Regions from separate parts of the Rhodoferax sp. GW822-FHT02D07 genome, predicted to be linked through region 3. Evidence: predicted binding sites of a transcription regulator. Region 3 holds the regulator's gene; each other region holds the start of a gene.
The links. Region 3 encodes sigma-54, which starts transcription at its own class of promoters, with help from an activator protein. Its sites were predicted from a motif close to TGGCANGNAANCTGCTTT; they were not measured.

Region 1 (7,895 bases), on a different contig from region 3:
AATGCTCAAAGACCCCGATAGCTACAACATGCAGGCGACCAACCGGGAGCTGACCGTCATGTTCTGCGATATGCGGGGCTTCACCAAGATGTCGGAACAGATGGAACCGACCCAACTGCAGGCGCTGCTGACCGGTGTGTTCAGCCGTCTGACCACCCTAATTCGGGCCAACCGAGGGACCATCGACAAGTATATGGGTGACTGCGTGATGGCTTTCTGGGGTGCGCCCGTGGAGACCTCGGATCACGCGCATCTGGCCGTGAAATCGGCCATGGAAATGGCCAACGCCGTGCGCGAGATCAACGCCGAGCACCGCGCCCAGGGGCTACCGGAAATCGGCATCGGCATCGGCCTGAACACCGGCACTATGTGCGTAGGCGACATGGGTTCCAACATTCGGCGCAGCTACACCGTGATCGGTGACGCCGTGAACCTGGGCTCGCGCCTGGAGGGGCTGTCCAAGGTCTATGGCATAGATATCGTGGTCAGCGAGACTACGCGCAAGCTGGCGCCGGATTTCGCCTGGCAGGAGCTCGACAAGGTGCGCGTCAAGGGCAAGGAGCAGGCCGTCTCCATCCATTGGCCCATGGCGCCGGCCGGGCGCATCAGCAGCGAAGTGGCAGAGGAGGTCAAGACTTGGGCCGCCTTCCTGCGCGTCTATCGGGCGCAGAACTGGGACCAGGCGGATGTGTTCCTGCTCAATTTAATGCGCATGAATGCCAAAAAATACCTTTACCAGCTGTATTCTGAAAGAGTAGCCTCCATGCGCTTGCTCCCCTTCGATCCTGAATGGGACGGCGCCACCAATTTCGAGACCAAATAAGGCCACACGTGAAAGTCCGAGTCCTGGGGTGTTCCGGCGCAATCGCCCGCGATTGCCGGACCACCTCCTTTCTGATCGATGGAGAGGTGCTGATTGACGCCGGTACAGGCGTGGGCGACCTTACCCTTCAGGAAATGGCTCGGATCGACTCCGTCTTTCTGACCCACTCGCATTTGGACCATGTGGCGGCCCTGCCCCTGATGGTGGATGCCGTGGCCTCGCAGCGCAGCCGCCCACTGGACATCTATGCGCTGCACGGCACGATTGCCGCGCTCAAGGCGCATATCTTCAACGACGTTATCTGGCCCGACTTCTCGCGCATCCCCAGTCTGCATTCCCCCTTCGTCCGCTTTATCGAGGTGACGCTGGGGCAGCAGGTGCAACTGGCAGGCAAGACCATTGAAGTGCTTCCTGCCACGCACACGGTGCCCGCAGCCGGGTATGCAGTGCATGCGGGTGGCGGCAACTGGGTGTTCACCGGCGACACCGAGCGCAATCCGGCGCTGTGGCGGCGCATCAATCAGATGCGCGTATCCATGCTCGTAATCGAGACGGCCTTTAGCAACCGGGAAAAGGAATTGGCGCGCAAAAGCTTGCATCTTTCGCCGCAGTCCCTCTCGGAAGAGCTCGACTGTATTCCCAAGGGTGTGCGTTTCCCCATTTTTATCACCCATACCAAGCCCGCCGAAACCGAACTCATCATGGCCGAGATACAACGCTTCGACCAAACGCAGCCCTTCGGCCCGGACGTCACCCATGACATACGCTGGCTGCGCGCGGGACAGGAGTTCGAGATATGAGTACCGTCATTCCGCCAGTTGGCGCGGAACAGGCTTTCTTTGAATCGCAGAAACTGCCCTCGCGCAAGCGTGGCATGACCTTTGAGGCTTTGTTTTACCGGCAGCTGCATCAGGTCACAGCGCGCATCCACGAGACCGAAAACCTCGAGCAGATCATGCTGGAGACCAGCCAAGAAATCTGCAAGTTGCTCAATGCGGACCGTCTGACCTTGTACGCGGTTAGCGAAGACCAAGGCTCGATTGTTTCAAAGATCAAAACTGGTCTCAACAGCAGCCGTGACCTCAAACTACCGATCTCCCCGCAAAGCCTGGCCGGTTATGCCGCCTACAGCAAGGCGCCGCTGAATCTGCCCGATGTATATGACGAGGAGGCACTAAAGCGTATTCATCCCTCGCTCTCCTTCCTTAAGGAGGTGGACAAACGTTCGGGCTACCGCACCAAGCAAATGCTGGTTGCGCCCATCCTGGATGGCAACATCCTGCATGGCGTCTTGCAGGTCATCAACAATAAGAACGACGAACCGTTTGGCGACCTCGAAGTCGATGGCGTGACTGAGCTGTGCAAGACGCTGGCCACGGCGATCCGGCAACGCCTTAAGAAAACCGACGTTGCTGCAAGCGTGAAGAAGGCCAGCAAGTTTGACAGCCTGGTGGCGGATGGTTTGTTGACGGAGCAGGAGCTGCGTACCTGCATTGAAGAGGCGCGTGCCGAAGGGCATTCCATCGAGTCGGCATTGACGTCATCCTTTGGCATCAGCGCCGCCTTGATCGGAGCTGCTTTGGGTAAGTTTTTTGGCGTGGCCTACGAGCCTTTCAACGCGGGCCGCATACGCTCCGAGATGCTGCATGGCGCGCTCAAGAAAGAGTTCATCGCAGAGCAGGGCTGGATTCCGCTGGAAGAGTCCCCCGAAGGGCTGGTCATCATGTGCCTGGATCCGGAGGCGGTCCGTGGGTCACGCGTGGTTCCGCAGGTGTTCCCGCGTGCTAACAAGTTTTCCTACCGTGTCACCACCCAGGCCGAATTCAAGGAAACCGCGACGCAGCTGTTTGGCGCCACGGCCGATGGAAGCACCATCGACCAACTGCTGGCCGATATGGATGGTGCTCCCATAGACGACGGCACCAACGACGAGTCTCTTGAGTCCGCTGCGGCGGACAACGAACTCGTCAAGTTTGTTAACAAGGTCATCATCGACGCCTATAACCAGAAGGTCTCCGACATTCACATCGAGCCCATGCCCGGTAAGCTCAAGACCGGCATCCGCTTTCGCATTGACGGCAGCCTGGTGCCCTATGTGGAAGTCCCGGCGCACTTCCGCCAGGCCATGGTCACGCGCCTTAAGATCATGTGTGACCTTGACATCTCCGAGCGCCGCAAGCCGCAGGACGGAAAAATCAAGTTCAAGAAGTACGGGCCGCTCGATATCGAATTGCGCGTCGCCACCATCCCCTCAGCGGGCGGGGTGGAAGATGTAGTCATGCGGATTTTGGCCGCTGGCGAACCCATACCGCTGGAAAAGCTGGGTCTGACGCCGCACAACAAGGCGCGGTTGGAGTCCACGGTCAGCAAACCCTATGGTCTCTTCTATGTCTGCGGCCCCACCGGCTCCGGTAAGACCACCACGCTGCACTCGATCCTCAAATTCCTTAATACGCCGGACACCAAGATCTGGACTGCCGAGGACCCGGTGGAAATTACCCAGAAGGGATTGCGGCAAGTTCAGATCAACAAAAAGGCCGGGATTGACTTCGCACTGGTCATGCGGGCTTTTCTGCGTGCAGACCCCGACATCATCATGGTGGGTGAATCGCGCGATAAGGAAACCGTGTCTATGGGCGTTGAGGCCTCGCTGACCGGCCACATGGTGTTCTCCACCCTACATACCAACTCCGCGCCTGAGTCCATTACGCGGTTGCTTGACATGGGCATGGATCCTTTCAACTTCGCGGACGCCCTGCTGGGCATCCTCGCCCAGCGTCTCGCCAAGAAGCTCTGCGATTGCAAGCAATCCTATACCCCAGACGCCGAAGAGTTGCGACTATTTGCCGCTGAGTACGCAGAAGAATTGCGTCACTCCCAGGCGTGGAAGGCCGACTACGCCGGTGAGTCTCAGAAAATGGTCGCCCAATGGCAGAAAACCTACGGCGACGGCGGTCAGCTCAAACTCTACAAGGCCGTGGGCTGCGACAAATGCAATGGCTCTGGCTACAAGGGTCGAGTCGGTCTGCATGAACTTATGGTTGCCGATGATGGCGTCAAGAAGCTGATCCAGGAGCGTGCTCGCGTTGCCGAACTGTTCTCAGCCGCAGTAGAAGGTGGCATGCGCACCCTCAAGATGGATGGGATGGAGAAGGTGATGATGGGGCTGACCGACCTCAAGATGGTCAGACAGGTTTGTATTAAGTGACAAAAATGTTCGTTTGACGCTTTTCTGGGTGTGTCAGCCGTACAAAAAGGGCTATGTTCAAGCTTTGCAGCTCTGTTTCTAGCTGGCACGAAGCCTGCTGTATTTGAACCCTCTTATTTTCTGGAGGTTTTATGAAGCGTTCTATTCAAAAGGGTTTTACCCTCATCGAACTGATGATCGTGGTTGCTATCATCGGTATCTTGGCTGCCGTGGCTCTGCCTGCATACCAAGACTACACTGTGCGTGCTCGCGTTTCTGAAGTTATGCTCGCTGCGTCGTCGGGCCGTACTGCCGTTGCTGAAGTGGCTCAAGTTAATGGCTCTATGCCTTTGACGGGTAGCTTCACAATTCAGTCTCAAAACTCTACTTATGTATCAAGCGTTGTTTATGCTCAAACAGACGCTTCCACCGCTACAGTGACTGCGACTGCCAAGGGTGATGCCAAGATTAGCAACTCTACGATTGTTTTGACTGGTGCCTTGTCTAGCAATGGACAGGTTACTTGGACTTGTGCTGGGACTATCGACGCAAAGTATCGTCCAGCAAGCTGCAAATAACTTACCGATTTTAAATGAAGGGCCCTGCGGGGCCCTTTTGTTATTCTGGTAAATCATATATGAAGTCAGACCCGATTGTTCTACCAACGCTATCGTTGGTTTGTTGGGCAGTTTTATTGTCATTGGGTTGGCTCATTCCAAATCATTATTTGCCGTGGACAACATTTCACACCGATGCTTGGGTAGCCGTGAGCCTGTGGATAGGGATGGCCGCGATCCTGTATCGTGCACGTAACTTGGTGCAATGGAACATGCTCGGCATAGTGTCATTCGCTACCGTATTGTTGCCATGGATACAGTGGGTTGCGGGTCAAATATTTTTTTTTGGGCAGGCGTGGATATCTTCGACTTATCTGTTGGGTTTTCTGCTTGCAATGCAACTGGGTCAGCGTTGGGAGGCGATGGTCTCGGGACAATTGCTTCATGTTTTGTTTGGAGCATTTGTAATTGCATCGCTTGCTTCCTTTGGTCTTCAGCTTTACACATGGTTTGACTTATATGGCAAGGAAGTTACCGATCTAGTTTCAATGGGATTGGTTGGCAATCGGTTGTATGCGAACCTTGGACAACCAAACCTACTGGCATCACTATTTTTATGGGGCCTTTTGGGTGCTCTGCTCTTTTATCAAGATCAATTAATACGCGGGTGGGTGGCCATCGCATTGGCGGTCTGTCTGGTCGTTGGATTGACTTTTACGCAATCTCGCACAGGCATGCTTTCACTAACTGTTTTAGTCGTTTTAATATGGTGGTGGCGATCTCGATGGAGATCATCCAATGTCGCGATAGTTGTCATATGCCTCTATGTCGCGTATTTAATGCTGCCAAGATGGTTGAATGAACTCCATCAATTACTCTTTATGGATGGTGGGGCGGCCTATGCGAGGCCAATTCAAGCAACAGATTTGCGTCTGAAGGCTTGGAAAATCTTTGCTGTAGCTATATTGGATCACCCTTGGTTTGGATATGGCTTGAGCGAGATTGCAACGGCGCAGGTAAATGTTTCAACGCAATTTTCCTCCTTGGGCGTAATATTTGGTCAGGCTCATAACCTGTTTCTCGATATATTGCTTTGGATGGGGCTGCCGCTTGGAATTGTCTTGATCGGGGTTGTGATCGGTTGGTTCAAAAATGCTTTGCGCAAAATAACTAACCCCCAAGGATTAATTTGCCTAATGGCCATTATGACAATTGGGATGCACGCCATGCTTGAATTCCCGTTGCATCACGCTTTCTTTTTGCTGCCAACTGGAATCTTAATTGGCGCGGTTAATAATTGCTTAGATAACAAAGGATTGGTGCAAACCAAACCGTGGACATTGGTGGTGCTATGGGTTATTGCGGGATTGGCTTTGATCGTGACGATCGTGGACTATTTACGAAGCGAAGAAAGTTATTACGCATTGAGATTTGAGAAGGCGCGCATTGGTGTTTCCGGCGCGAAACTTGGTGAGCCACCGGATCTGATGGTCTTGACGCAGTTGCGAGCCTGGATTTGGGCTGAGCGTGTGGTGTTGAGCCGCAACATGCCGAAGAAAGATTTGCAGACGTTGGATGCAGTTGCGCAACGCTTTCCTACGGGGTGGACGATCTTCCGAGTCGCAAAGGCATCCGCGATATCGGCTGAGCCGGAAAGGGCGCAGTATTGGATAGATCGCTTGTGCGTCTTTACCGTTGATGGTGAATGTGCTGTATGGCACAAGGTCTGGATGAGCGATCAGCTTACTTTTCCAGAGTTGGCACGGGTAACCTGGCGTCAAGAATCGGATAAGTAAAAAATCTCATCTTCATGCAGATGCGTTTACATTTCGAGTCGGACGGTCTATCTCCAAGAAAGGAGCAAACAAATTTCTCCAAAGTCCTGGTGTTATTGCATTTTTTGTTTGGCGATATCAGTACCAACAGCCTTCAATACTTCAATTGTTGCGGCTCAGAGTGCTCCATTGTTTCCTAGCACCCTCCCCAGCCTCGGCGACGGCGTTACCATCACCCCCGCCGCCGAACGCCGCCTCGGCGACCGCATTGCCCGCGAGCTCTACCGTGACCCTGACTATCTCGACGACGCCATCATTGGCGACTATGTGCAGGGCATCTGGCTGCCACTGATGGCAGCAGCGCGGGCACGCGGGGAGTTGCCGCCAGAGTTGGACACGCAGTACGCGTGGCGCTTGTTGCTGGGGCGGGATCGATCTGTCAATGCCTTTGCGCTGCCAGGGGCCTACTTTGGCGTGCATCTGGGCTTGGTGGGTATCGTTAGTACTCGTGACGAACTCGCGGCGGTGCTGGCGCATGAATTGAGTCACGTGACCCAGCGCCACATTGCCCGGCTGATTACGCGCCAGAGCGAGCAAGCGCCTTGGCTCGTGGGCGCAATGATTCTTGGCGCGCTGGCCGCCAGCAAGAACCCGGGCGGCGCCAACGCGGTGATGATCGGTTCGCAGGCCGTGGCGGCGCAAACGCAGCTCAATTTTTCGCGTGACATGGAGCGGGAAGCCGACCGCGTGGGGTTTGGCATCGCCGGTCAGGCGGGGTTTGCTCCGCAGGGCTTTGTCACCATGTTCGACAAGCTGCAGCAGTCCACCCGGCTCAGTGACTCCGGCGGGTTTCCCTACCTGCGCAGCCATCCCCTGAGTACCGAGCGCATGGCCGATATGCAGGCGCGCATTCCCGCAGGGCAGGCGGCAGCGGCTGTGCCCGCCTCTGCCGAACACAGCCTGATTGCGGCCCGCGCTCGTGTGCTGGCCAACTCTGGGGCCGATTCCCTGCGCCACTGGCAACAGGAGGCCGAGCCCAGCCGTCTGGCGCGGCAGCCAGCGGCCATGCAAGCCGGGGTGCTGTACGCCGCGACACTGGCGTCCACGCGATTGCGTGACTTCGAGCAGTTGGATGGCTTGGCCGCCCGTTTGCGGGATGCGGTGAAGGGTGATGCTGCAGCCCAGCGTCAGGTTCGTTTGCTGTTATCGGAGAGCGCACAGGTGCGCGGCAACGCGGCGCAGGCCTTGGCAGAGCTGGGCCCGCTTGGGGGTAGCCCCAGCCGGGCGGAACTCTTTCTGGCGGTGCAGGCGCAACTGGCTTTGGGGCGGGCTGATGCTGCTGCCTCCAGCCTGCAGGTCTGGGTGGCGGACAACGCCAGTGATGCGCAGGCCTGGCAGCTGCTGGCGCGGGCCGCGGCAGCGCAGGGGCGCACCGTTGCATCCATCCGTGCCGAGGCCGAGGCCAATGTGGCCCAGCTCGATTATCAGGCGGCGCTAAGCAGGCTCAAGGCGGCACAGGACATGGCCCGCACCAATCCGCAGGCGGGAGACCA
Region 2 (7,895 bases), on a different contig from region 3:
ACAGCACATGCAGGTGGGCGGCAACCGCCAGTTTTTCACTGTTCAACATGCAACACTCCTTGTAAAGGCCCTAAGCCGGGCCGTATCAGGTCCCCAGATGCTCCCGGTGCTGCGAGACATCCAGGCCGGTGAGCTCAGAGTTCTCGTCCACCCGCAGACCCACAATCAGCTTGGTCAACCAGAGCAGGCCCCAGCTCACCAAACCGCTGTACACCACCACCACCAACACGCCCAAGGCCTGGGTGGCCACGCTGCCGCTCACGCCCGAGATGGTTTTGCTTGCAAAGTAGCCCGTCATCAGCGAGCCCACGATGCCGCCAATGCCGTGTACGCCAAACACGTCCAGCGAGTCATCGGCATTGAGCATGCGCTTGAGCCCGGTCGCGCCCCAGTAGCAGGCCAGACCGGCCACGCCACCAAAGATTACTGCCGCACCCGGCGTCACAAAACCGGCGGCCGGTGTGATCGCCACCAGGCCCGCCACCAGCCCCGAGCACAAGCCCAGCAGCGAGGGGCGGCCGCGCATGATCCATTCGCCCAGCATCCAGGCCATGGCACCGGCCGAGGCGGCAATGTGCGTCACCGCCATGGCCAGGCCCGCGCGTCCGTCAGAGGCCACGGCCGAACCGGCATTGAAGCCAAACCAGCCCACCCACAGCATGCCCGCCCCCACCATGGTCAGGCCCAGGTTGAAGGGCTCAAAGGGTTCGCGGCCGTAGCCCTTGCGTGCGCCCAGCATGTAGGCGCAGACCAGACCGGATACGCCGGCATTGATGTGCACCACCGAGCCGCCTGCAAAGTCCAGCACGCCCAGCTGCACCAGCCAGCCGCCCGGCTCCCACACCCAGTGGGCAATGGGCGCATACACGACTACCGACCACATGCCAATGAACCACAGCATCGCAGAGAAGCGCATGCGCTCCACAAACGCGCCCACAATCAGTGCGCAGGTGATGATGGCGAAGGTCAGCTGGAACATGGCGTAGACCGACTCCGGGATGTTTGGTGCCACATGGCTGACGGCGACCATGCCGGCTTCCTTCATGTAGTTGAGGCCGCTGAACCAGAGCCGCTCGGTGCCACCCAGCCAGGTGTGGCCGGGGGTAAAGGCCAGCGAGTAGCCCACCGCGAACCACAGCAGGCTGACCAGCGAGGCAATCGCCACGACACTGGCCATGGTGTTGATCACGCTCTTGCGTCGCACCATGCCGCCGTAGAACAGGGCAATGCCGGGCAGGGTCATCAGCAGCACCAGGGCGGTACTGGTCATCATCCAGGCGGTGTCTGCCGCATTGATGGTGTCCTGGGCCACCACGCTGGGTTTGGTCACCGGGGCAGGGGCTGCGGGCGCTTCTGGTGCGGGCGCAGCGACGGGGGGTGGCGCCGCGGCGGCTGGGGCCGATACCTCCGCCACCGGAGCAGCTGCAGGCGCCGATGCGCCGGCATCCGGGCTGGGTGCCGTCTGTGCCATGCCGGCCAGACTCCAGGTCAAAACACAGGCGCCCAAGAAAGGCGCAACCCACTTCGTTCCGAATCGGTGCATCGTTTTCCTCTGTGCGGTCCAACAGAGGGGGCAAAGCACGAGCCGTGCCAATCACGTCACGCCTTGTTACAAAGCCGACGCGGTTGCCGGAAAGCTCAGGAGTAGGTCACCCAGTCGGCGTGCTGGGCGTCATCCAAGTGCGGCAGGGTGTTGTAGGTCACCAGCATGTGGCGCTTGGGCGTGTAGGCCAGTTCGGTCAGTGAGCTGTTACGGATACGCAGGTTCAGCTCGATGGTCGTCTCGGGCGTGGTGCCCAGGATGTGGCCCACTGCGGTGGAAATGGGCCCGCCGCTGCTGACGATCAGTACATTGCCCGTGTGCGCCTTGCGTACATGGTCCAGCGCGCTGGTCACACCGTGCACAAAATCATCGTAGCTGGACATGCCTTGCGGGCTGATCACGCCGTTCATCCATTGCGTGAGCCCGTCACGCAGCAGCCGGAAGTGGTGGCGGTACATCTCGGGCGTGTCCGGCTTGGCCAGTGGCGCGGGGTGGATCGCCCTGATGACGGCTTCGCTGTCATATTCATTGAGCCCGGGCCATTCCAGTGGCGTGTGGGTGAGGCCGGCCCCTTGGGCAATACCCGCCCAGGTCTGCGCATGGCGCCTGAGCGTGCCGGTGATCACGGCCTCAAACTGCAAGCCCTTGCCCGCAAAGTACTCTCCCAGCCGCACACTCTGCCGGTGGCCGAGTTCGCTGAGCTTGTCGTAATCCGCAGCCCCGAAAGAAGCCTGCCCGTGCCGCACCAGATAGAGATTGCCCATGGGGATATTTAAGCCCAATCGGCACCTGGCGCTTGTTAAATGTGCGACAGCAGCTATGAAAATCAGAGCGCCGTGGCCAGCCAGGAATGCGACTTCTTAGTGCTCGGGCAGGAGCCGGTACCCCATATGGGGCCAATTGCCAGGCCCTGTGGCCAAAGCCTTGATGGCGGCGACGAACTCTTGTCGATGCCGGGGCAGGCGACCTGATTCGACGGCTTGTTCCAGCAAAGCGTGTGCCTCCGAACGGCTCAAAGCCAGATTGCCGGCGAACCAGTCGGTCAGCCGCGCCATGTCGGCCTCGGCCATACCACAAGTGCCTGGTGTGCTTTGAGCCGGTCCAAATGAAGAACGTAATGCGTGAGATATCGATGTACGAGGGTTTGGGGGCATGGTGCATGACTCCACAAAAGGCCCCGGCGGCTGCTCCGGGGCCTTCTGCTACCTGGGCTCAGTAGTCCATATCAGCCGTGGCGGGAGCCACCGGCTTCTCCTCCTTGGGCGCTTCGGCCACGCTGGCGTCCGTGGTCAGGATCAAGCCGGCCACCGATGCCGCGTTCTGCAGCGCCGTGCGGGTGACCTTGGTAGGGTCGATAACGCCCATCTCGATCAGGTCGCCGTACTGCGAAGTGCCCGCGTTGTAGCCCCAGGCGCCTTTGCCAGCCAGGACCTTGTCGATCACCACCGACGCTTCGTCGCCGGCATTGAATGCGATGGCACGTAGCGGCTCCTCAATCGCGCGCAGCACGATCTTGATGCCGGCGTCCTGGTCCTCATTGGCGCCCTTGAGGCCTTTGATGGCTGCACGTGCCCGCAGCAGGGCTACGCCGCCGCCGGGAACGATGCCTTCCTCGACCGCTGCGCGCGTGGCGTGCAGTGCATCGTCCACACGGTCTTTCTTCTCCTTCATTTCCACTTCAGTGGCTGCACCGATCTTGATGACCGCCACCCCGCCAGCGAGTTTGGCAATGCGCTCCTGCAACTTTTCCTTGTCGTAGTCGGAGGTGCTGTTCTCAATTCCGGCACGCAGGGTGGAGACGCGGGCCTTGATGGCGGTTTGGTCGCCCGCGCCATCGATGATGGTGGTGGTGTCCTTGTGGATTTCCACCCGCTTGGCGCGGCCCAAATCGGCCAGCGTGGTCTTGTCCAGTTGCTTGCCCACTTCCTCGGCAATGACGGTGCCGCCGGTGAGGATGGCGATGTCTTCCAGCATGGCCTTGCGGCGGTCGCCAAAGCCGGGTGCCTTGACCGCGGCCACCTTGAGGATGCCGCGCATGCTGTTGACCACTAGGGTCGCCAGGGCTTCGCCTTCCAGGTCTTCTGCGATGATCAGCAAGGGGCGGCCAGCCTTGGCCACTTCTTCCAAGACCGGTAGCAGGTCGCGGATGTTGGAGATCTTCTTGTCATGCAACAGGACCAGCGGCTCGTCCAGCACGCAGGTTTGCTTGTCGGGGTTGTTGACAAAATAGGGGCTGATGAAGCCGCGGTCGAACTGCATGCCCTCGACCACGTCCAGCTCGTTGTCCAGGCTCTTGCCGTCTTCCACGGTGATCACGCCTTCCTTGCCCACCTTTTCCATGGCTTTGGCAATGATGTCGCCGATCGCGCTGTCCGAGTTGGCGGACAGGGCTGCCACCTGGGCAATTTCCTTGTTGGTGCTGCAGGGTTTGGACAAGACTTTCAGCTCGGCCACCACGGCTTCGGTCGCCTTGTCGATGCCGCGCTTGAGGTCCATCGGATTCATGCCGGCCGTCACATACTTCATGCCCTCCTTCACGATGGCCTGGGCCAGCACAGTTGCCGTCGTGGTGCCATCACCCGCCACATCGGCAGTCTTGGATGCGACTTGTTTGACCATCTGGGCGCCCATGTTCTCGAACTTGTCCTTGAGCTCGATCTCTTTGGCCACGCTCACGCCGTCCTTGGTGATCACCGGTGATCCGAAGCTCTTTTCGATCACCACATTGCGGCCTTTGGGGCCCAGCGTGACCTTGACGGCGTCGGCCAGGGTGTTCACACCCTTAAGAATGCGGCTGCGGGCACCGTCATGAAACTTGACTTCTTTTGCTGCCATTTTTCAATCTCCTTGTGTATCTGTGAAATGCGTGTTCAGGCGACCTTTTTGAGAGGTACCGTTGCAGTGGTTTCGATGATGCCCAGCACATCCTCTTCCTTGAGGACCAGCAACTCCTGGTCGTCGACTTTCACCGTCTGTCCGGCGTACTTGCCAAAGAGCACCCGGTCGCCCTTGGCTACCTGCAGGGGGCGGATGGTGCCGTCGTGCAAGAGGCGCCCGGTGCCCACGGCTATCACGTCGCCCTGCTCGGGCTTTTCCGTGGCCGAATCGGGGATGACGATGCCGGAGGCGGTCTGACGCTGTTGATCGATCCGCTTAACGATAATCCGGTCGTAAAGGGGACGAATTTCCATGACGAAATCTCCTGTTCAAAATCAGATTAAGGGTAAGTTCGCCCCGCCTTGGGGGGCGGAGCAGACTGACTCAATGAATCAGCGATTTTTGAAATAGGGATTCGGGAATTTTTTTCAAGCCCTTTTTTTGCCGACCTGCGTTTGGCTTACAGAAGCACGATTCGGCTGCTATGCCCCAGGTGGTAACGGGTCAGGGATTGCCGCACGCCCACCGCCGGGCGGGCCGCAACCGGACAGGGCGGCTGGCGGCTCCCATCAGACTGCAGGGTGTCGTCCGCACCAGCGTCCTTCCACAAGCCATTTTTGACCGGCCTGAACAACCAGCGGATATAACCCACCCGCGCGCCCAAGTGCATCAGCTCTTCCCGGTCGGGTGCCTCGGTCAGCATGAAGTCGTCGGTCTCTTCGCCGAACGGGTGGTCTGCAAAGGCTTGTCGACACTCCAGGGCTTCCCGCTCGGTGGCACCCGCCGTGTTGCAGCCACGTCGTTCTTCCCGCACCAGATCCCAGGCCCCGAGCTGCCATGCCGCACCCAGCATGGCGTCATCCAGGTTCGCCATGCGGGACCAGGGCTCGCTGAGCTGCATGGCTGTGCCCGGAATGCTCGTTAGCGTGTCCTGCGGCAGGGTGGAGGGCGGATCGCGAGTTAGGTCGCGCTTCGCAAAGCCGTGCCAGTGCACGGACAGCAAGACCGGCGTGTTGGCACGGGGCACTGCGGTGAGGGACACCGCGACCACCGGCAATCCCACGGATTGAATCTGCGCTAAGACCTTGTCAAAGACTTGCATCCATTACAACCTCCTTGGCAGAAAAAATTCTGCATCAAGTGATGGCGTTTCGCAACCGCCGGGGCAATGAAGGCACAGGCTCATCCAGGGCTTCAGACTTGCAGTACGTCGGCAAACACCGCCGAATCCACATTCCCGCCGCACAGCGTAATTCCCACGGTCTGGCCGCGCAGGCTCTCGCGTTCTTGCATGGCCGCCGCAAAGCTCGCAGCCCCCGCGCCTTCAGCCACGTTGTGGGTGCAGGCGAAGATCTGGCGCATGGCTTGGGCGACTTCGGCGTCTGTAACCTGCGCGATGTGGTCGATCTCGCCGAGCAAGATGTGCAGGGCCTCGGGGTCGGCCACGCGGCAGGCCATGCCGTCAGCCAGCAGGGTGGTGACGGGGGCTTCGACCACCTTGCCGGCCTTGAGCGAGTCGGCGTAGGTGGTGGCGTGGGCGCTGACGACGCCGACGATGCGGGCGTTGTGGCCCAGAGCCTTTTTTGCGGCCACGGCGCTGCAGGCGCCGCTGCCCTGGCCGATGGGCACGTAGATGACGTCAATGTCAGGCGCGGCTTTGAGCAGCTCCCACCAGTAGGTACTGACGCCGCGCAGCAGGTCGGGGTGGAAGCTGGGCACCATGTGGGCGCCACGTTCCTTGGCAAGGCCTATGGCGAATTCGCGGCTTTCCTGGAAGTCGCTGCCGTGTTCGATGAGGTTGACGCCCAGTGCGCGCATGGCGGCGTTCTTTTCCACCGAGTTGCCATGCGGGACCACGATGGTGCAGGGCACACCGTGAGCCCGCGCCGCCCAGCCAATGCTTTGGCCGTGGTTGCCGCGCGTGGCGCTGATGACTTCGGCAGGCAGGGCGCCGCGCTGGGCGAGCTGGTCAAAGTAGGTCAGGCCGCCGCGGATCTTGAAGGCGCCCACGGGGGTGTGGTTCTCGTGCTTGACCCAGCAACTGGTGCCCAGCAGGGCGTTGAGCTGGCCCCAGCTGTAGTGCGGGGTTGCGGCGAATTCACGGTAGACCACCTGGGCGGCGGCTTCGATGTCGTGCAGGGTTGGGAGCAGGGCGTTGGCGGTCATGCGGTTTTCAGTCGGGCGGGGTCAGTGGGCGTGGGTGCTGCTGCGCAGCAGCTGCAGTCCGGCCAGTCCGAATACGGCGGCCAGCAGGCCTTCAAACCAGCGGCGCGACGTGGTGTAGAGGCGGCGTGCGGTGGGTGTGGAAAACGCCAGCGCGTAGCCAAAGAAGACGAGCACACCCAGCGTCATGCAGCCCGCCAACACGGTCAGCACCACGGCACGCGGCGCATCAGGCGGCAGCGCCAACGTGACGATGGCCAGCCAGGAGAGGATGGCCTTGGGGTTGGTGAGGTGCATGGCGGTGCCGCGCAGGTAGAGTGCGCGGGCGCTGACGTCTTTGGCGGCCGTGGTGGCGTTGGGTGGTGCATCGGCCTGGCAGGCCGAGCGGCCGGACTTGTAGGCCAGCCACAGCAGATAGAGCCCGCCCACGATCTTCATGGCGATGAGCCCGGTACTGAAGGCCGCCAGCACCTGCGAGATACCCATTGCGGCCAGCACACCCCAGAACCACGAGCCGCTGACCACGCCAGCAGCCAGCCACAGCGCGGGCCGGCGCCCGGCGTTCATGGCCATGCCCATGATGGCCATATTGCTGGGGCCGGGACTGGCGGTGTTGACGATGTAGGTGGCCCAGGCCAGGCCCAGGTGGGCGGTGAGCAGCGTGGTGCTCATAGCGCCACCTTGCCTTCAATGCAGGTGACCGAATCGCCACCGACCCAGACCTGGCCCGTTTCATCCTGTTCGATGAAGACGCGTCCATCCCGGCCTATGCAGGTGCCCTGGGCTGCCACATAGCGTGTGGGTGCCAAGCCGTCGGCGATCAGCCATTGCGCCAGGCTGGCGTTGAAACTGCCGGTGACCGGATCTTCGGTGACGCCGATGTCGTCGGCAAAAAAACGCACCTCCACGCTGGGAGTGTCGTCGCTGGCAGTTGGTGCGGCGGCGGTACGGGCGCCAAAGGCACGCGCTTCGCGGTTGCTGCGCACTATTAAATCAGGAGCTGCTTGCGCAATATCCATACCGGCTACACCGATTCCGCGTGCCAAACCCTTGAGGACGGAATGGTCCGGGCGCAGCTCCAGCACTGTCTCCGTACTATCGAGCAGCAGACCCAGCCACACCGGGCCGTTGTCCAGCCACTGCGCGGCGCGGATCTGCCCGGGCTGCACGCCCAAGCCCACCGCCACGCGGGCCAACAAGGCGGCATCGGGTGTGCTGCGTTGCAGGGGCGGCGCGGCGAAGGCCAGGCGGCTGCCGTCGCGCTTGAGCTTGACCAGACCTTTCTTGCATTCCTGCACGATGTGGCCGGCTG
Region 3 (7,895 bases):
AAGCCGCTTTTGAATCGCCCAAGGTGGCTGCCCATGGCGATTTCGCCACCACGGCCGCCATGCAACTGGCCAAGCCCCTCAAACAAAACCCGCGCCAGTTGGCCGAAACCCTCAAGGCCGCATTGCTCGCCACTCCGGTGTATGCCCAGTGGGTGCAGGACATCGAGATTGCCGGTCCCGGCTTTATCAACATCCGCCTCAAGCCCGCGGCCAAGCAGGAAGTGGTGCGTGAGGTGCTGGGCCAGGGCGAACGCTTTGGCTTCCAGCCCGCCGTGGGCCAGCGCGTGCTGGTGGAGTTCGTGTCGGCCAACCCCACCGGTCCGCTGCACGTCGGCCACGGCCGCCAGGCCGCATTGGGCGACGCCATCTGCAACCTGTTTGCAACCCAGGGCTGGGCGGTGCACCGCGAGTTCTATTACAACGACGCCGGCGTGCAGATCGAGACGCTGACCAAGAGCACCCAGCTGCGCGCCAAGGGCTTCAAGCCGGGTGACGACTGCTGGCCCACGGACCCGGAAGATCCGGCGTCCAAGGCCTTCTACAACGGTGACTACATCGCCGACATTGCCGAAGCCTTCAAGGCCAAGGCTACCGTCAAGGCCGACGACCGCGAGTTCACCGCCAGCGGCGATGTGGACGATGTCGAGTCCATCCGCCAGTTCGCCGTGGCATACCTGCGCAACGAGCAGGACAAGGACCTGCAGGCCTTCAACCTCAAGTTCGACCAGTACTACCTGGAGTCCAGCCTCTACACCAGCGGCCGCGTGGACGCCACGGTGAACAAGCTGGTGGCCAATGGCAAGACCTATGAGCAAGACGGCGCGCTGTGGCTCAAGAGCACCGACTATGGCGACGACAAGGACCGCGTGATGCGCAAGAAGGACGGTGGCTACACCTACTTTGTGCCCGACGTGGCCTATCACATCGCGAAGTGGGAACGTGGCTTCACCAAGGTGGTCAACATCCAGGGCACGGACCACCACGGCACCATCGCCCGTGTGCGCGCCGGCTTGCAGGCCGCCGATGTGGGCATTCCCCAGGGCTACCCCGACTACGTGCTCCACACCATGGTGCGCGTGGTGCGCGGCGGTGAAGAGGTCAAGATCAGCAAGCGCGCAGGCAGCTATGTGACCTTGCGCGACCTGATCGAGTGGACGAGCAAGGACGCCGTGCGTTTCTTCCTGCTGAGCCGCAAGCCGGATACCGAGTACACCTTCGATGTGGATTTGGCCGTAGCCAAGAACAACGACAACCCGGTCTACTACGTGCAGTACGCACATGCGCGCATCTGCTCGGTGCTGGCCGGTTGGGGCGGCGATGTGGCGAGCCTCAAGAGTGTGGACCTGTCCGCGCTGGACAGCCCGCAGGCCCAGGCCCTGATGCTGCTGCTGGCCAAGTACCCCGAGATGCTGAGTGCGGCCGCCGAGGGCGAAGCCCCGCACGATGTGACTTTCTACCTGCGCGAGCTCGCGGCCAGCTATCACAGCTACTACGACGCCGAGCGCATCCTGGTGGACGATGAGGCCGTCAAGCTGGCCCGCCTGGCGCTCGTGGCTGCCACGGCCCGCGTGTTGCACAATGGCCTGGCTGTGCTGGGCGTCAGTGCTCCGCAGAAGATGTAAGCGGCCCCACCGGGTCAACAGAGTCAACCGAGAGATAGACGCATGAAGTACGAGCGTGGCGGAACCATCGTAGGGTTCATCGTGGGTGTGGTGGTCGGCCTGGGCGCCGCCCTGGCGGTAGCGGTGTACGTCACCAAGGTGCCGGTGCCCTTCATGAACAAGAGCCAGAGCCGCAGCGCCGACCAGGACGCCGCCGAAGCCCAGAAAAACAAGAACTGGGACCCCAACGCCATGCTTTATGGCAAGAACCCGGCGCCCGCCGTGCCTCCGGCGACTACGCCGGCCTCTGCCGCATCGGCTCCCAAGGGCAAGCCAGATGCGAAGGCTGATGCCAAGGCAGAAGCAAAACCGGACGCAAAAGCCGATCCCAAGGCAGCCAAGGCCGAGGCCAAGGGCGAGCTCAAGCCCGCCGTGTCGGCTGACCCGCTGGGTGATCTGGCCAAGGCCAAGACCGGTGCTGCAAACGAGGCCGACGTCTTTGTCTACTTTGTGCAGGTGGGGGCCTTCCAGAAGGCCGAAGACGCAGAGGCCCACCGTGCCAAGTTGTCCCTGAGTGGTATAGAAACCAAGATTTCCGAGCGCGAGCAGTCTGGCCGCCCGGTGTTCCGCGTGCGTGTGGGCCCCTTCGAGAAGAAGGACGAGGCCGACAAGGCCAAGGAGAAACTGGACAAGTCCGGCCTGGAAACCGCGCTGGTGCGCGTGCAGCGCTAAGCGGCCGTACCAGGAACTTTCCTGCAGGGCGCTTCTCCCACCCATTCCGTAACCAGTCCCCTTACCGAAGAGATGCACATGAAACGACGCGAATTCGCCCAGCTGGGCACCGGCGCAGCCCTGGCTTCCACTACCCTGTGGGGCGCCACAGCCCAGGCCCAGGCGGCCAAGCCCAAGGCTGGCACGGACTACCTGGTGGTCGATCCGCGTGCGCCTGTGGAGGCTGGTGCCGGCAAGATTGAGGTGGTGGAGTTCTTCTGGTACAGCTGCCCGCACTGCAACGCCTTCGAACCCACGCTGCAAGCCTGGATTCCCAAGCTGCCCAAGGACGTGGCCTTCCGCCGCGTGCCAGTGGCTTTTCAGGACAGCTTTGCGCCCCAGCAGCGCCTCTATTTCACGCTGGAAGCCATGGGTCTGGTCGAGAAGCTGCATGGCAAGGTGTTTGCCGCCATCCACCAGGAGAAGAAAAACCTCAGCACTGGCGAAGCTATCCTGGAATGGATTGGCCAGCAGGGCGTGGACAAGGCCAAGTTCGTAGAGCAGTACAACTCCTTCACCGTGGTGACCAAGGTCACCAAGTCCGTGCAGCTGCAGAACGCCTACAAGGTGGAAGGTGTGCCCGCGCTGGGCATTGCCGGCCGCTATTACACCGACGGCTCCCTGGCTGGCAATATGCCTCGCGCATTGCAGGTGGTGGAGTCGCTGGTGGCGGACGTTCGCGCCGGACGCTGAGCCGGACTTTTGCGGTGGCGAGGCCGCCGCGCTGTGGGGAACGGCTCTAGAATGGTTTGGCACTTGTTCCAAACTTTGGGGAGACCGTTTCCATGGCGCACCAGAAATACCGGCTTGTTACCCGCAGCGATTTCGATGGACTGGTGTGTGCCGTCCTGCTCAACGAGCTGAACCTGATCGACGACATCAAGTTCGTCCACCCCAAGGACATGCAGGACGGCAAGGTGGAGGTGTCCGACCGAGATATCACCACCAACCTGCCGTACGTGCCCGGCGTGCATCTGGCCTTTGACCACCACGAGTCAGAAACCGTGCGCAACACGGGCGAGCGCCCCAACCACATCATCCTGCCCGATGCCGATTCGGCCGCACGTGTGGTGTTTGACCACTACGGCGGCGCCAGCCGCTTCCCGGCGCGCTTCCACGACATGATGGAGGCCGTGGACAAAGGGGATTCCGCCCGTTTCAGCCACGACGAAATCATGAACCCCACGGGCTGGGTGTTGCTCAACTACCTGATGGACTCGCGCACCGGCCTGGGCCGCTTTCGCGAATTCCGCGTCAGCAACTACCAGCTGATGATGGATCTCATCCAGTACTGCCGCAACCACGGCATCGACGAAATCCTGAAGCTGCCTGATGTGGTGGAACGGGTGGATCTGTACTTTGAGCATGCAGAAAAAGCCAAGGAGCAGCTGCTGCGCTGCTCCACCGTGCACGGCAACCTGCTGGTACTGGATCTGCGCAACGAGGACACCATCTTTGCGGTCAACCGCTTCATGGTCTATGCACTATTCCCCCAAACCAATATTTCCATCCACGTGCTCTGGGGCCTGCAAAAGCAGAACACCGTGTTTGCTACCGGCAAGTCCATCACCAACCGCTCCTCCAAGACCAATATTGGTGAGCTGATGCTGCAGTACGGCGGCGGCGGCCATGCCAATGCGGGTACCTGCCAGGTGGAGAACGACCGTGCGGCGGAGGTGCTGCAGGCGTTGACAAGCAAAATTAACGCCGACGGCTGAGCTCGCCAAGGCATGAAACGTGCCAGCGCTCGGTACAATGGCCGAAGCGCTTTTCAGCAAGTTTCGTGCCTTTATGAAAAAAACCACTCTGTCGCTGTTTCTGGGGCTGGCATTCGCCGGTGTGGCGGGCCACGCCTTGGCCGAGAAGGCCGACCGCAACAAACCCATGAATGTGGAGGCCGATGCCCTGCGTTACGACGACCTCAAGCAGGTCAGCGTGTTCACCGGCAATGTGGTCCTGACCAAAGGCAGCATCATCATCCGTGGTGCCCAGCTGGAGGTGCGCCAGGACCCGGACGGGTACCAGTACGGTCTGGTGACCGGCTCGACAGCAACGCCGGCCTTTTTCCGCCAGAAACGTGACGGGGTCGATGAATACATCGAAGGCGACGGAGAAACCATTGAATACGATGGCCGGGCCGATACCGTGCGCTTCCTCAAGAAGGCTCAACTGCGCCGCCTGCGCGGTGCCCTGCTGGCCGACGAGGTCAGTGGCGCCAGCATCCTCTACGAAAACCTGAGCGACAAATTCACCGTGGACGGCACGCCCCGCAGCGCGAGCGCTCCGGCCGGCCGGGTGCGCGCCATGCTGACACCCAAACCGGAGGCCCAGACCCCCGCTGCCCCCCAGACATCACCCACCCTGCGCGCCACGCCGCAACTTGAGAAGGCCGCCCAGTGAGCGCGCCCGCCCAGGAAGCCCCGGACACCAGCACCGGGCGGCTGGAAGCCCGGCATTTGCAGAAGTCCTACGGCAAGCGCCAGGTGGTCAAGGACGTGTCCCTGGCCGTGCGCACCGGCGAGGTGGTGGGCCTGCTGGGCCCCAATGGGGCGGGCAAGACCACCTCGTTCTACATGATCGTGGGCCTGCTGCGCGCCAGCGCGGGTGACATCACCATCGATGGTCAGTCCATCGAGCACATGCCCATCCACCGCCGTGCGCGCCTGGGGCTGGGCTACCTGCCCCAGGAGGCGTCCATATTCCGCAAACTGAATGTGGAAGACAACGTGCGCGCCGTGCTGGAGTTGCAGCGGGATGCCGGCGGCAACCCGCTTAGTTCTGCCGAAATTGAAAAGCGCCTGACCGCCTTGCTGCAGGAGCTGCGCGTGGAGCATCTGCGCGAGTCACCCTCCCTGGCGCTGTCGGGCGGGGAGCGTCGCCGTGTGGAGATTGCGCGCGCACTGGCCACCAACCCGCGCTTCATCCTGTTGGACGAACCCTTTGCCGGTATTGACCCGATCGCGGTGATCGAGATCCAGCGCATCATCAACTTCCTGAAGGGCCGTGGCATTGGGGTGCTCATCACCGACCACAACGTGCGCGAGACCCTGGGCATTTGCGACCACGCCTACATCATCAGCGACGGCCATGTGCTGGCGCAGGGCACCCCCTCCGAGATCGTGAACAACGCCGATGTGCGCCGCGTCTATCTCGGCGAACACTTCAAGATGTGATGAAGCAAGGGCTGTCATTACGCGTCTCCCAACACCTGGCGCTCACGCCCCAGTTGCAGCAGTCCATCCGTCTGCTGCAGCTCTCCACGCTGGAGCTGAGCCAGGAGGTGGAGCAGATGCTGGACGAAAACCCGTTTCTGGAGCTGACCGAGGACCGGGCCGAGCGTGAAGACTTTGGGTTGAACGCTGCGGACGCTGTGGTGAGCGAGGGCGATCGCCTGTCCGAAGCCGGTGACGCCGAATATGCTCCTAATTCTGTAGCTGACTATGCAACATCCACAGGGGCTGGCACCTCCAATGATGAAGATGCCACGCCACTGAGCAGCAGCGAGGAGCCCAACTGGGAGGGCGACGGCACCACCGAAATGACGCCTGACGACGGCGAATGGGGCGTGGATGCCAAAGCCAAGGCCAACAACCTGGGCGATGACGAAGAGAAGGACGCCACCGAGCTGGCGCGTTCCTCTGAATCGCTGCAGGTCTTTCTGCACCGCCAGGCCCTGAGCCTGCGCTTGAATGCCACCGATGCAGCGGCGCTGCGCTTCCTGATCGAGTCGCTCAATGAAGACGGCTACCTGGAGGACCCGCTGGAAGACTTGGCGCGTAGTCTGAGCCCTGGAGATGAAGAGCAGCTGCAGGATCTGGTGCACCACTTCACCGTGGCGCTGGGCCTGTTGCACAGCCTGGAGCCCGTCGGCGTGGGCGCGCGCGACCTGGGCGAATGCCTGCGCCTGCAGCTGCAAGCTCTGCTGACCCTGGCCGAAGACGATGGTGAGCACGACCGGCTGGAAGTGTTGCAGGTGGCGCTGGCCATCTGCCGCCAGCCCATGGACCTGCTGGCGCGGCGCGACATCAAGCGCCTGGTGCAGATGGGCGTGGGCAGCGATGCGTTTGTGCGTGAGGCGATTGCGCTGATTGCGCGGCTTGAGCCCAAGCCCGGCCGCCGCTTTGTGGATGTGGAACGCAACATCATCGTGCCCGATGTGCTGGTGGTGTCCATTGGCAAGGCCGGCGGCATTCCGAAGTTCCGTGTTCAGCTCAATCCCGACGTGATGCCGCGCCTCAAGGTGCACGATATCTACGCCAATGTGCTGCGCAACCACCGCGGCGGCAAGGATGCCGGCGGCCATGCCGCGCTGCAGCAGCGCCTGCAGGAGGCGCGCTGGTTCATCAAGAACATCCAGCAGCGCTTTGACACCATCCTGCGCGTGAGCACGGCCATTGTGGAGCGACAAAAGAACTTTTTCACCCACGGCGAACTCGCCATGCGCCCGCTGGTGCTGCGCGAGATTGCCGACGAGCTGGGCTTGCACGAGTCCACCATTAGCCGCGTGACCACGGCCAAGTACATGGCCACGCCGTTTGGCACCTTTGAGCTCAAGTACTTCTTTGGCTCCGGCCTGGGCACCGAGAGCGGGGGCAACGCCTCCAGCACCGCGGTGCGTGCGCTCATCAAGCAGTTCATCGCCTCAGAGAGCAGCAAAAAGCCCTTGAGCGATAACCAGATTTCCGACATGCTCAAGGAGCAAGGCATCGAGTGCGCGCGGCGCACCGTGGCCAAATACCGCGAGGGCCTGAAAATCGCCCCCGCCTCACTCCGCAAAGCGCTATGAACCAATTGACCCTTTTTCTCCCCTGCGCCGCCGGCGTGGAGGAGTACCTGGCGCCGGAGATTTTGCAGATCACCGGCCTGCCCCCCGGTTGCGTGACCAAGCAGCGCGGTGGCGTGGCCGTGCGCACCTCGTTTGCGCACGCCATGTTGCTCAACCTGTACAGCCGCCTGGCCCAGCGCGTGCTGGTGCTGGTGTCGTACACCGAGTATCGCAGTGAGCAGGACCTGTACCGCGCCGGCATGCAGGTGCCGTGGGAGCAGTGGTTCACGCCCAAAGAGAGCATCAAGATCGAGGTGACCGCGCAGCACAGCCCGCTGACCTCGCTGAACTTTGCTGCGCTCAAGGTGAAAGACGCCGTCTGCGACCGCTTCCGCGAAGTGGCCAATGGCGTGCGCCCTGACGTGAATACCCAGTGGCCCGATGTACGCATTTACGCCCACCTGACCACCGACGCCTGCTCGCTGTACATCGACACCTCGGGCGAGCCGCTGTTCAAGCGCGGTTGGCGCGAGGACAAGGGCGACGCGCCGCTGAAAGAGACATTGGCCGCGGCCATGATTGCCGCCAGCGGCTGGGCCTCGGGCGACGACGACCTGATGCCGCTGTATGACCCCTGCTGCGGCAGCGGCACCGTGGCCATTGAAGCCGCGCAGATTGCCTGCAACATCGCGGCCGGCTCGCTGCGCCGCTTTGCGTTCGAGAAATACCGGCCCTTCCGTTCGCAGGAGTGGGCGGAC
Region 4 (7,895 bases), on a different contig from region 3:
GGCACTTTGGCGTCCACCAGCTTGCGGCCGATGTCCACCAGATGGCCGTAGTCCACCCCGCTGGGACAGGTGCTTTCGCAGTTGCGGCAAGTCAGGCAGCGGTCCAGATGCATCTGCGTGGCACGGGTCGGCGTCTGGCCCTCCAGCACCTGCTTCATCAGGTAAATGCGGCCGCGCGGGCCGTCGAGCTCGTCGCCCAGCAACTGGTAGGTGGGGCAGGTGGCGGTGCAAAAGCCGCAGTGCACGCACTTGCGCAGGATGGCTTCGGCGGCCTGGCCGTCGGCGGTGTTCTGGTACTCGGGGGCGAGTTGGGTTTGCATGGTGGGGGCGACTCACAGGTCGGCGCACAGGCGGCCGGGGTTGAACAGGCCCAGCGGGTCGAAGGCGGTTTTGAGGCGGCGGGTGATGGCATCCCGTGCCACATTCTTAGTTTCAAATTGGCATCCAGCCCTCGTGGAATCTGCGCGAGCAGCTACGAAAACCGTAGCATTACCACCCACCGCCCGGGCTGCAGCCTGCAGCTGCGCACCGGCCTGCTGCGGCGCCCAGAGCCAACGCAGGCCGCCCTGCCACTCCACCAGTTGCGCCCAGGGCAGGTCCAACACCGGCGCCGTGGGCGCCACCGACAGGCGCCACAGCGCCAGCTCGGGCGTATCCACGTCGGCAAAAAAGGGCAGGCGCTGGTCGCGACACAGGGCCCAGTCCGGGCCTGCCTGGGCGTTGTCCATGCGTTCGCCCGGCACCTCGGCCAGCAGGCGGCGGCAAGCCGCTTCCACGGCAGCCACCGCACCCCGCAGGCGCACAAACAGCAGGTCGCGCCCGCCGCCGGGCGCCGTGGGGTCGTGCACCCAGCAGCTGGCGTTGAGCGGCAAGGGCTCGCCGCCCCAGCGGTGCAGATGTTCCAGCGCGCTGGCCTGGTCCAGGCCAAACACCAGCGTGGCTTCGGCAGGCGCAATTGGCAGCACTTTGAGCGAGACCTGCGTGATCACACCCAGCGTGCCCATGGCGCCCGCCATGAGGCGCGAGACGTCGTAGCCCGCCACGTTTTTCATGACCTGGCCGCCAAAGGTGAGGTGCTCGCCCTTCCCGTTGATGCACTGCAGGCCCAGCACATAGTCGCGCACGCTGCCTGCGGTGGCGCGTGCCGGGCCGGCCAGGCCGCTGGCGACCATGCCACCGACGGTGGCAATATTGGCACTCCCTGACCAAGCGAAATGCGGCGGCTCGAACGGCAGACACTGGCCCTTCCCGGCCAGCGCGGCTTCCAGCTCGGCCAGCGGCGTACCGGCGGCCACGGTCACCACCAGTTCACTTGGCGCGTAGTCGAGGATGCCAGTGTGCGCCCGCGTGTCGAGCAGTTGCGCGGGCTGGATGGTGCCCACAAAGTCCTTGCTGCCGCCACCACGGATCTGCAGCGGGCTGCGCTCGGCAATGGCGGTGCGGACCTGGTCCAGCAACCGTTGGAGAGAGGGTGCGGCTTGCATGGCGCCGATGGTAAGGCGCCACCCCGCCGCCGGGCGTGAATTTTTTGGTGCAAGCGCCACCAAAAAATTGGCGGCGCAGGCCCACCACTCAATCCACGAAGAAATTCACCGGCAGGCCGGGCACGTCCACCCGCATGGAGAACACCGCACCCGACAGCGGCATCTGCGCCAGTTCGGCCGCGCTGCGGCCGTGGCGCGCGGTGGTCACGTACAGGGTCTGGAGGTCTTCACCACCGAAGCAGGGCATGGTGGGGCACTGGGCGGGCACCGGAATCTCGGCCAGCAGCGCACCATCGGGGGCGAACTTGCAGATGCGCCGTCCTTCGAACATGGCGGCGTAGTAGTTGCCCTGCACATCCACGGCCGCACCATCGGGGCGCCCTGCGTAATTGGTGGTCTCGAAGGTCCAGCCCGCGGGTTTGGGGGCGCATTGCTGGTAGGTGCGCTGTCCGTCCAGGGTGTTGGTTTGCAGGTCGTAGTCCCAGGCATAGACCACGTGGTTGGGCGTGTCGGACCAGTAAATGGTCTGGTTGTCCGGGCTCCAGGCCAGGCCGTTGCCGGTGAGGGCACCGCCCGCGTGCTGCACCACCTCGGGCAGGCCACGGCGGCAGTCGATGCTGAACAGGGCTGCCACGCGGCCGGCCTTGGGCTCGTCGATGGTGCCCACCCAGAAGCGGCCCAGCGCATCGCATTTGCCGTCGTTGGCGCGCACCACGGCCGTATCGTAGGGCAATTTGGTGATGGGCTCCAGTGCCCCGCCCCACTCGCGCGCACGGAACACGCCGTGGCGCAGTGCGATGACCAGCCCACCCGACGCGGCCGGTGCGATGCAGCCGGGCTCGGTCGGCATGTCCCAGCGCTGCACGGTACCCATATAGACATTGGCGCGCAACAGCGCCTTGCCGGGGATGTCGACCCAGTAGAGCTGCTGCTCCTGCGGGTGCCAGAAGGGGGATTCGCCAAGTTCGAAGGTGTCTTGGCTCAGAGGCTGCCAGTTCATGCTGCACGCTCCACTTCGATACGCATTTCACAAGAGAAGCTCTGGCCGGGGGCGAGCACCACCACACCCAGATCATCGGCCTTGGCGTCGGTCTGGGCCATGAGGTTGAGTGCGTTGTTCACATGGCTCACGGGTTCCACGGCAATGTTGTCGCGCTGCGGCGTGGTGAAAACAACCACGCGGCTCAAGGCCGAGCGCACGCGCACGAGCAGCACACTGTCCTCCAGCGTGAGCAGGCCATCCCAGCCATCAAAGCAGTGGTCCACCGTCAGGTCCGCCGTGGCCTGGTCCAGGCCGCTGTGGGGCGCGCGGTGGGTGGGCAGTTTGTCGGTGCCCATTTCCCAGCGATTCTGGGTGCGGAACTGCACACGCGTGTCCGGGCGCTTGTTGAAGTACGGGTGCCAGCCCAGGCCGACCGGAGCGGCGACCTGCGACTGGTTGGTGATGGAGATCGTCATCTCCAGGGCGCCCGCCTCCAGCTTGAAGGCCTGCGAAGCGTCGAAGTCAAACGGCCAGGAGGCATCGGCACGGTGTTCGAACGACAGCAGCGCAAATGTGTCGGACGATTCCAGCACGCTCCAGGGTCGCTCCCAGCCCACGCCGTGGATAGCGTGCGGCTCGGGTTCGTTGTTCTTGATGAGGGGGTGGCCGGTGCCCTGCCATTGCAGCCGGGCCTCGCCAATGCGGTTGGAAAACGGCACCAGCGGGTAGCTGGCAGACTGGCGTGCGGGCATGGGGGCCGGGGTGTTGACCGAAGGGCGCAGTACCGGCTCGGCGCCCAACCAGAGGCCGGCCAGGCTGCCGCCCAATGCGGGTTGGATGTCACAGCGCAATTCGCCGTGGCGCAGGGTGAGGAGGGAAGTCATGCCGGGATTGTGCACCGCGCACCGGCAAAAAAAGGCCCGGCGGGAGCTAAGTCCTGCCGGGCCGATGTTTCAAGAAGAATTGAAACTAGGTCGTAACCGGATTAACGGTTGTAAGCGGTTTCGCCATGGCTGGAGATGTCCAGACCTTCGCGTTCTTCTTCTTCGCTGACGCGCAGACCGATCACGAGGTCGACCAGCTTGAAGGCGATGAAGGAGACCACACCGGACAGCACGATGGTGACCAGCACGCCTTGGGCCTGGATCCAGACCTGGCTGCCGATGGAGTACTCAGCACCCACAGCGTTGGTAACGTAGTCGTACACGCCAGTGCCACCCAGGGAAGGCGCTGCGAACACGCCAGTCAGCAACGCGCCGACGATACCGCCCACGCCGTGCACGCCGAACACGTCCAGCGTGTCGTCAGCACCCAGCAGACGCTTGAGGCCGTTGACGCCCCACAGGCAGAGGAAGCCGCCGATCAGGCCGATGATGATGGCGCCCATGGGGCCCACGAAACCGCAAGCGGGGGTAATGGCCACCAGACCAGCCACGGCGCCAGACGCAGCACCCAGCATGGAGGCCTTGCCACGGGTCAGGGCTTCGCCGGTGATCCAGGCCAGGGTTGCAGCAGCAGTCGCCAGCAGGGTGTTCACAAAGGCCAGGGCGGTCAGGCCGTTGGCTTCCAGGTTGGAGCCGGCATTGAAGCCGAACCAGCCAAACCACAGCATGGCGGCACCCACCATGGTCAGGGTAAGGCTGTGGGGAGCCATGGACTCCTTGCCATAACCGATACGCTTGCCCACCACGTAGGCGCCGACCAGGCCGGCCACAGCGGCGTTGATGTGCACCACGGTGCCGCCAGCGAAGTCCAGCGCGCCCTTGCCCCACAGGTAACCGGCAGCAGCAACCACTTTTTCCAGGGAAGCCGCGTCGGAGATCGCGTCAGGACCGGCCCAGTACCAAACCATGTGGGCCATGGGCAGGTAGCTGAAGGTGAACCACAGCACGCTGAAAGCCAGCACGGCGGAGAACTTGATGCGCTCGGCGAAAGCACCCACGATCAGGGCGCAGGTGATGGCCGCGAACGTTGCCTGGAATGCCACGAAGGTCAGTTCGGGAATCACAACACCCTTGCTGAAGGTGGCAGCCACGGAATCAGGCGTGATGCCCTTGAGGAAGAGCTTGTCCAGCGTACCGATGAAGGTGCCGTCACCGCCGAATGCCAGGGTGTAGCCATAGATGGCCCACAGCACGTAGATCAGGGCGCTGACCACGAAGACTTGCATCAGCACGGACAGCATGTTCTTGCTGCGCACCAGGCCGCCGTAGAACAGGGCCAGGCCAGGCAGGGTCATGAAAATCACCAGGGCCGTGGCCGTGGTCATCCATGCGGTGTCGCCCTTGTTGGGAACGGGAGCAGGTGCGGCGGCGGGCGCAGCAGCCGGTGCGGCAGCAGCAGCGGCCGCGGGGGCAGCAGCCGCCTCAGCAGCGGGAGCGGCAGCGGCAGGCGCGGCAGCAGCGGGGGCTTCGGCCGGTTTAGCGTCCTGTGCCAAGGCAAGGGTTCCCGCGCCCAGCAGGCTCAGGCCCAAGGCCAGGGAGGCAAGCAGTTTTTTCATGTTTGAGCTCTCTTTCTGGTTACAGCGCTTCTTTGCCGGTTTCGCCGGTACGAATGCGCACAACCTGTTCCAAGTTGTAGACAAAAATCTTGCCGTCGCCGATCTTGCCGGTGCGGGCTGCACCTTCGATGGCTTCGATCACGCGGTCCACCAAAGCGTCGTCAATCGCCGCTTCAATCTTCACCTTGGGCAGGAAGTCCACCACGTACTCTGCACCGCGGTACAGCTCTGTGTGGCCCTTCTGACGGCCGAAGCCCTTGACTTCGGTCACGGTAATGCCCTGCACACCAATGCCAGACAAGGCTTCTCGCACCTCATCGAGCTTGAACGGTTTGATGATGGCCGTTACGAGTTTCATGTTTTCACCTCAGCTTGATAACAGTTGAAACAGACACCGGGTCTGGCTGGTCTGCCTCTCCATGGGTCTGGAGATAACTCGATAAAGCAGAAGGCGTGCCAAGTGAAACAACCTGCAAATCGCAGGGACAACTCGCCAAAAGACGCGCACTGGAGTAACATAACTGTATATAAATACAGCATGCACAACATTAGTGCAATTACTGCGCATGCACTGCGATGCAGCGCACCGTTTTGGGAGCAAGGGTCATGAGCTTGTCTTTGGTGCAGGGGCGCGCCCTGCTGGGGCTGGAAGCGGTGCAGGTCACGGTAGAAGTGCACTTGGCCAACGGCCTGCCCAGTTTCGGGCTGGTGGGGTTGGCGGACGTGGAGGTCAAAGAGGCCCGTGAACGCGTGCGCTGCGCCATCCAGAACAGCGGACTGGAGTTCCCCCACAACAAGCGGATCACTGTGAACCTCGCCCCTGCAGACCTCCCCAAGGACTCGGGCAGGCTGGACCTGCCCATCGCCCTGGGCATTCTGGCGGCCAGCGGGCAGATCGATGGCGCCGCACTGGCCCAGTACGAGTTTGCGGGCGAGCTGTCCCTGTCCGGCGCGCTGCGGCCGGTGCGCGGCGCCCTGGCTATGGCGCTGGCCTTGCGCACCGCCCAGGTCAGCACCCGTTTGGTGCTTCCGCCCGACAGCGCCGAAGAAGCAGCCCTGGTGCCGGACTCCCATGTGGTGCGCGCCCGCCACCTGCTGGACGTGGTTCGCCACTTTGCACCGCCTCCGGCAGACGATGCCCCCGCCGCGCCGGAGGACCCGGACGGCTGGGTGCGCGTACAGGGTGCCCCCATCGGCTTGACCCTGCGCGGACCCGACATGGCCGACGTCAAGGGCCAGGCCGGCGCCAAGCGGGCCCTGGAAATTGCCGCGGCGGGCGCGCATTCGCTACTATTGGTAGGCCCTCCGGGCTCCGGCAAATCCATGCTGGCCCAGCGCTTCGCCGGGCTGCTGCCCGACATGGACACCGACGAAGCCCTGCAAAGCGCAGCGATCGGCAGTTTGTGCGGGCGCTTTGCCATGGAGCGCTGGGGCCACAGGCCTACGTGCTCGCCGCACCATACAGCCACCGCGGCCGCTTTGGTTGGATGTAGGCATCTAAAGTTACTGTCTCAACACCTCCTGCGTGATCAATAGCTTAGACAACAAATTTGGGTCTATGTTGTGCAGACCGTCCAAACTTCTTGTCCTATACCTACCAACGCATCAAATTTATTGTCACCGTGTAAACCGCAGGCGCCGGTTGGACAAACACGTTGATTCGGGAAACGAAGTAAATGCCGGGACTGGCGCTGAGCTGCTAGCGTGCAGGTCGCCTTCCAAATCAAGACACTATTTGCCCCATGAATACGCGCGCTTTTAATGTAGTTACAACACTGATCTCACTGATGGCACTTGCAATGAGCGCTGTTTCACTCTTTTTTTCTTGGTCCCAACGCAATGTGGATTACGAGCCGACCGTTCTGGTTCAACCAGGTGCTTTGCCCGTATTGGAAATAACCGAAGGGCAAACCTCATTTGAATTAGAAGTTCTCAATACTAGTAAGAGCAATCTTCAGTATTTTTTGCAGGCGAGCACAAATCTTGGTTGCATCAATGGAACAAGTGAGCGTCCACTGTTCTATCCGTGCGAGTACAGGTCACAAATTATTGGCTTGAGTAAATCGGATGCCGGAAAAAGCGCTTATCGACACGTGCTCAAGCTAGAAGCACACCCTGGCGCGGTGAACACCCACCCTGCAGCTTACATATCCGAGCCCAAATACGTACTGAAGATTGAGGCAGTCAATGCTAGTGACCAGAAAATCTTATTCAAATCTGAGTGCTTTTATAGCTATCACGTTGACCGTAAGACTTTCGTCATAGACCAACCAGTTGTTGACACAAGTGGCAAATCTGAAATGCGGCAAAGGGATTGCCACCCATGACGTCGAAGATTTCGATTTACACGAACCGGCATCCGGCCGTTCACCTGGCTCTTGTCTAAGCGACCTAAACACACTCACGACTTTCAAACAGCGACGCCTGGGTATAGAAGAAGACAGGCCTACCCACTAAAACGCCAACAACTGGCGTTCATCGCGCGGTGATCAATTGCTCTTTGTGCGGGCACCCTTACCAGGCGAAACGGCTACCGCACGGATGTCCTGATATCGCTGATCCACCCGGGCGATGAATTCTGCAGGTGTCAGTTCCACAGCCATCGCTAGTCGCCACAACACACTAATGGTCGGCTGCTTCGCGGCCGACTCAATCAACGTAATAAACGGGCGGTCAATTTCCGCAGCGCCTGCCACGTCTTCCTGCGTGAGCTTAAGTTCGCCCCGTCGCTCCTTGAGGGTAGTGCCCAAGGCCTGTAGAAGAAGTGCATTGCGGCTGGGTCGCATCGTCTGCACTATCTGTTTTATGTAGTCTAAAGACACGTGTCTATAGATAACAAAATGCAGGCACAATTAACGCAGCAGCTACGGTGCCATGTGGCGACCATCTAAACGCAACCCCAAGGAAGGACTCATGAGAATCTTTGCAG

Region 1: a site for sigma-54 is predicted at 4,115-4,132, ahead of AC1RNN_RS09375 (pilin). Genes of this name have one in related genera too.
Region 2: a site for sigma-54 is predicted at 1,576-1,593, ahead of AC1RNN_RS15515 (ammonium transporter). Genes of this name have one in related genera too.
Region 4: a site for sigma-54 is predicted at 5,408-5,425, ahead of glnK (P-II family nitrogen regulator). Genes of this name have one in related genera too.

What each region holds. Positions count from the first base shown of each region.
Region 1 is NZ_JBXAOD010000003.1:259,582-267,476, reverse strand. It holds gene AC1RNN_RS09390 (CHASE2 domain-containing protein) at 1-823, shown strand, start outside; gene AC1RNN_RS09385 (3',5'-cyclic-nucleotide phosphodiesterase) at 832-1,623, shown strand; gene AC1RNN_RS09380 (GspE/PulE family protein) at 1,620-4,031, shown strand; gene AC1RNN_RS09375 (pilin) at 4,163-4,588, shown strand; gene AC1RNN_RS09370 (PglL family O-oligosaccharyltransferase) at 4,648-6,363, shown strand; gene AC1RNN_RS09365 (M48 family metalloprotease) at 6,532-7,895, shown strand, end outside.
Region 2 is NZ_JBXAOD010000007.1:36,177-44,071, forward strand. It holds gene AC1RNN_RS15510 (hypothetical protein) at 1-49, opposite strand, end outside; gene AC1RNN_RS15515 (ammonium transporter) at 86-1,471, opposite strand; gene AC1RNN_RS15520 (histidine phosphatase family protein) at 1,639-2,307, opposite strand; gene AC1RNN_RS15525 (hypothetical protein) at 2,404-2,613, opposite strand; gene groL (chaperonin GroEL) at 2,756-4,378, opposite strand; gene AC1RNN_RS15535 (co-chaperone GroES) at 4,414-4,734, opposite strand; gene AC1RNN_RS15540 (diguanylate cyclase) at 4,881-5,522, opposite strand; gene AC1RNN_RS15545 (threonine dehydratase) at 5,615-6,586, opposite strand; gene AC1RNN_RS15550 (LysE family translocator) at 6,608-7,255, opposite strand; gene AC1RNN_RS15555 (PhzF family phenazine biosynthesis protein) at 7,252-7,895, opposite strand, start outside.
Region 3 is NZ_JBXAOD010000008.1:151,932-159,826, forward strand. It holds gene argS (arginine--tRNA ligase) at 1-1,622, shown strand, start outside; gene AC1RNN_RS17360 (SPOR domain-containing protein) at 1,665-2,333, shown strand; gene AC1RNN_RS17365 (thiol:disulfide interchange protein DsbA/DsbL) at 2,412-3,065, shown strand; gene AC1RNN_RS17370 (exopolyphosphatase) at 3,158-4,090, shown strand; gene lptA (lipopolysaccharide transport periplasmic protein LptA) at 4,164-4,772, shown strand; gene lptB (LPS export ABC transporter ATP-binding protein) at 4,769-5,545, shown strand; gene rpoN (RNA polymerase factor sigma-54) at 5,545-7,158, shown strand; gene AC1RNN_RS17390 (THUMP domain-containing class I SAM-dependent RNA methyltransferase) at 7,155-7,895, shown strand, end outside.
Region 4 is NZ_JBXAOD010000005.1:67,529-75,423, forward strand. It holds gene glcF (glycolate oxidase subunit GlcF) at 1-320, opposite strand, end outside; gene glcE (glycolate oxidase subunit GlcE) at 333-1,484, opposite strand; gene AC1RNN_RS12910 (SMP-30/gluconolactonase/LRE family protein) at 1,573-2,484, opposite strand; gene AC1RNN_RS12915 (aldose 1-epimerase) at 2,481-3,350, opposite strand; gene AC1RNN_RS12920 (ammonium transporter) at 3,452-4,966, opposite strand; gene glnK (P-II family nitrogen regulator) at 4,986-5,324, opposite strand; partial or broken gene AC1RNN_RS12930 (YifB family Mg chelatase-like AAA ATPase) at 5,573-6,454, shown strand; gene AC1RNN_RS12935 (hypothetical protein) at 6,709-7,293, shown strand; gene AC1RNN_RS12940 (helix-turn-helix domain-containing protein) at 7,456-7,716, opposite strand; gene AC1RNN_RS12945 (hypothetical protein) at 7,880-7,895, shown strand, end outside.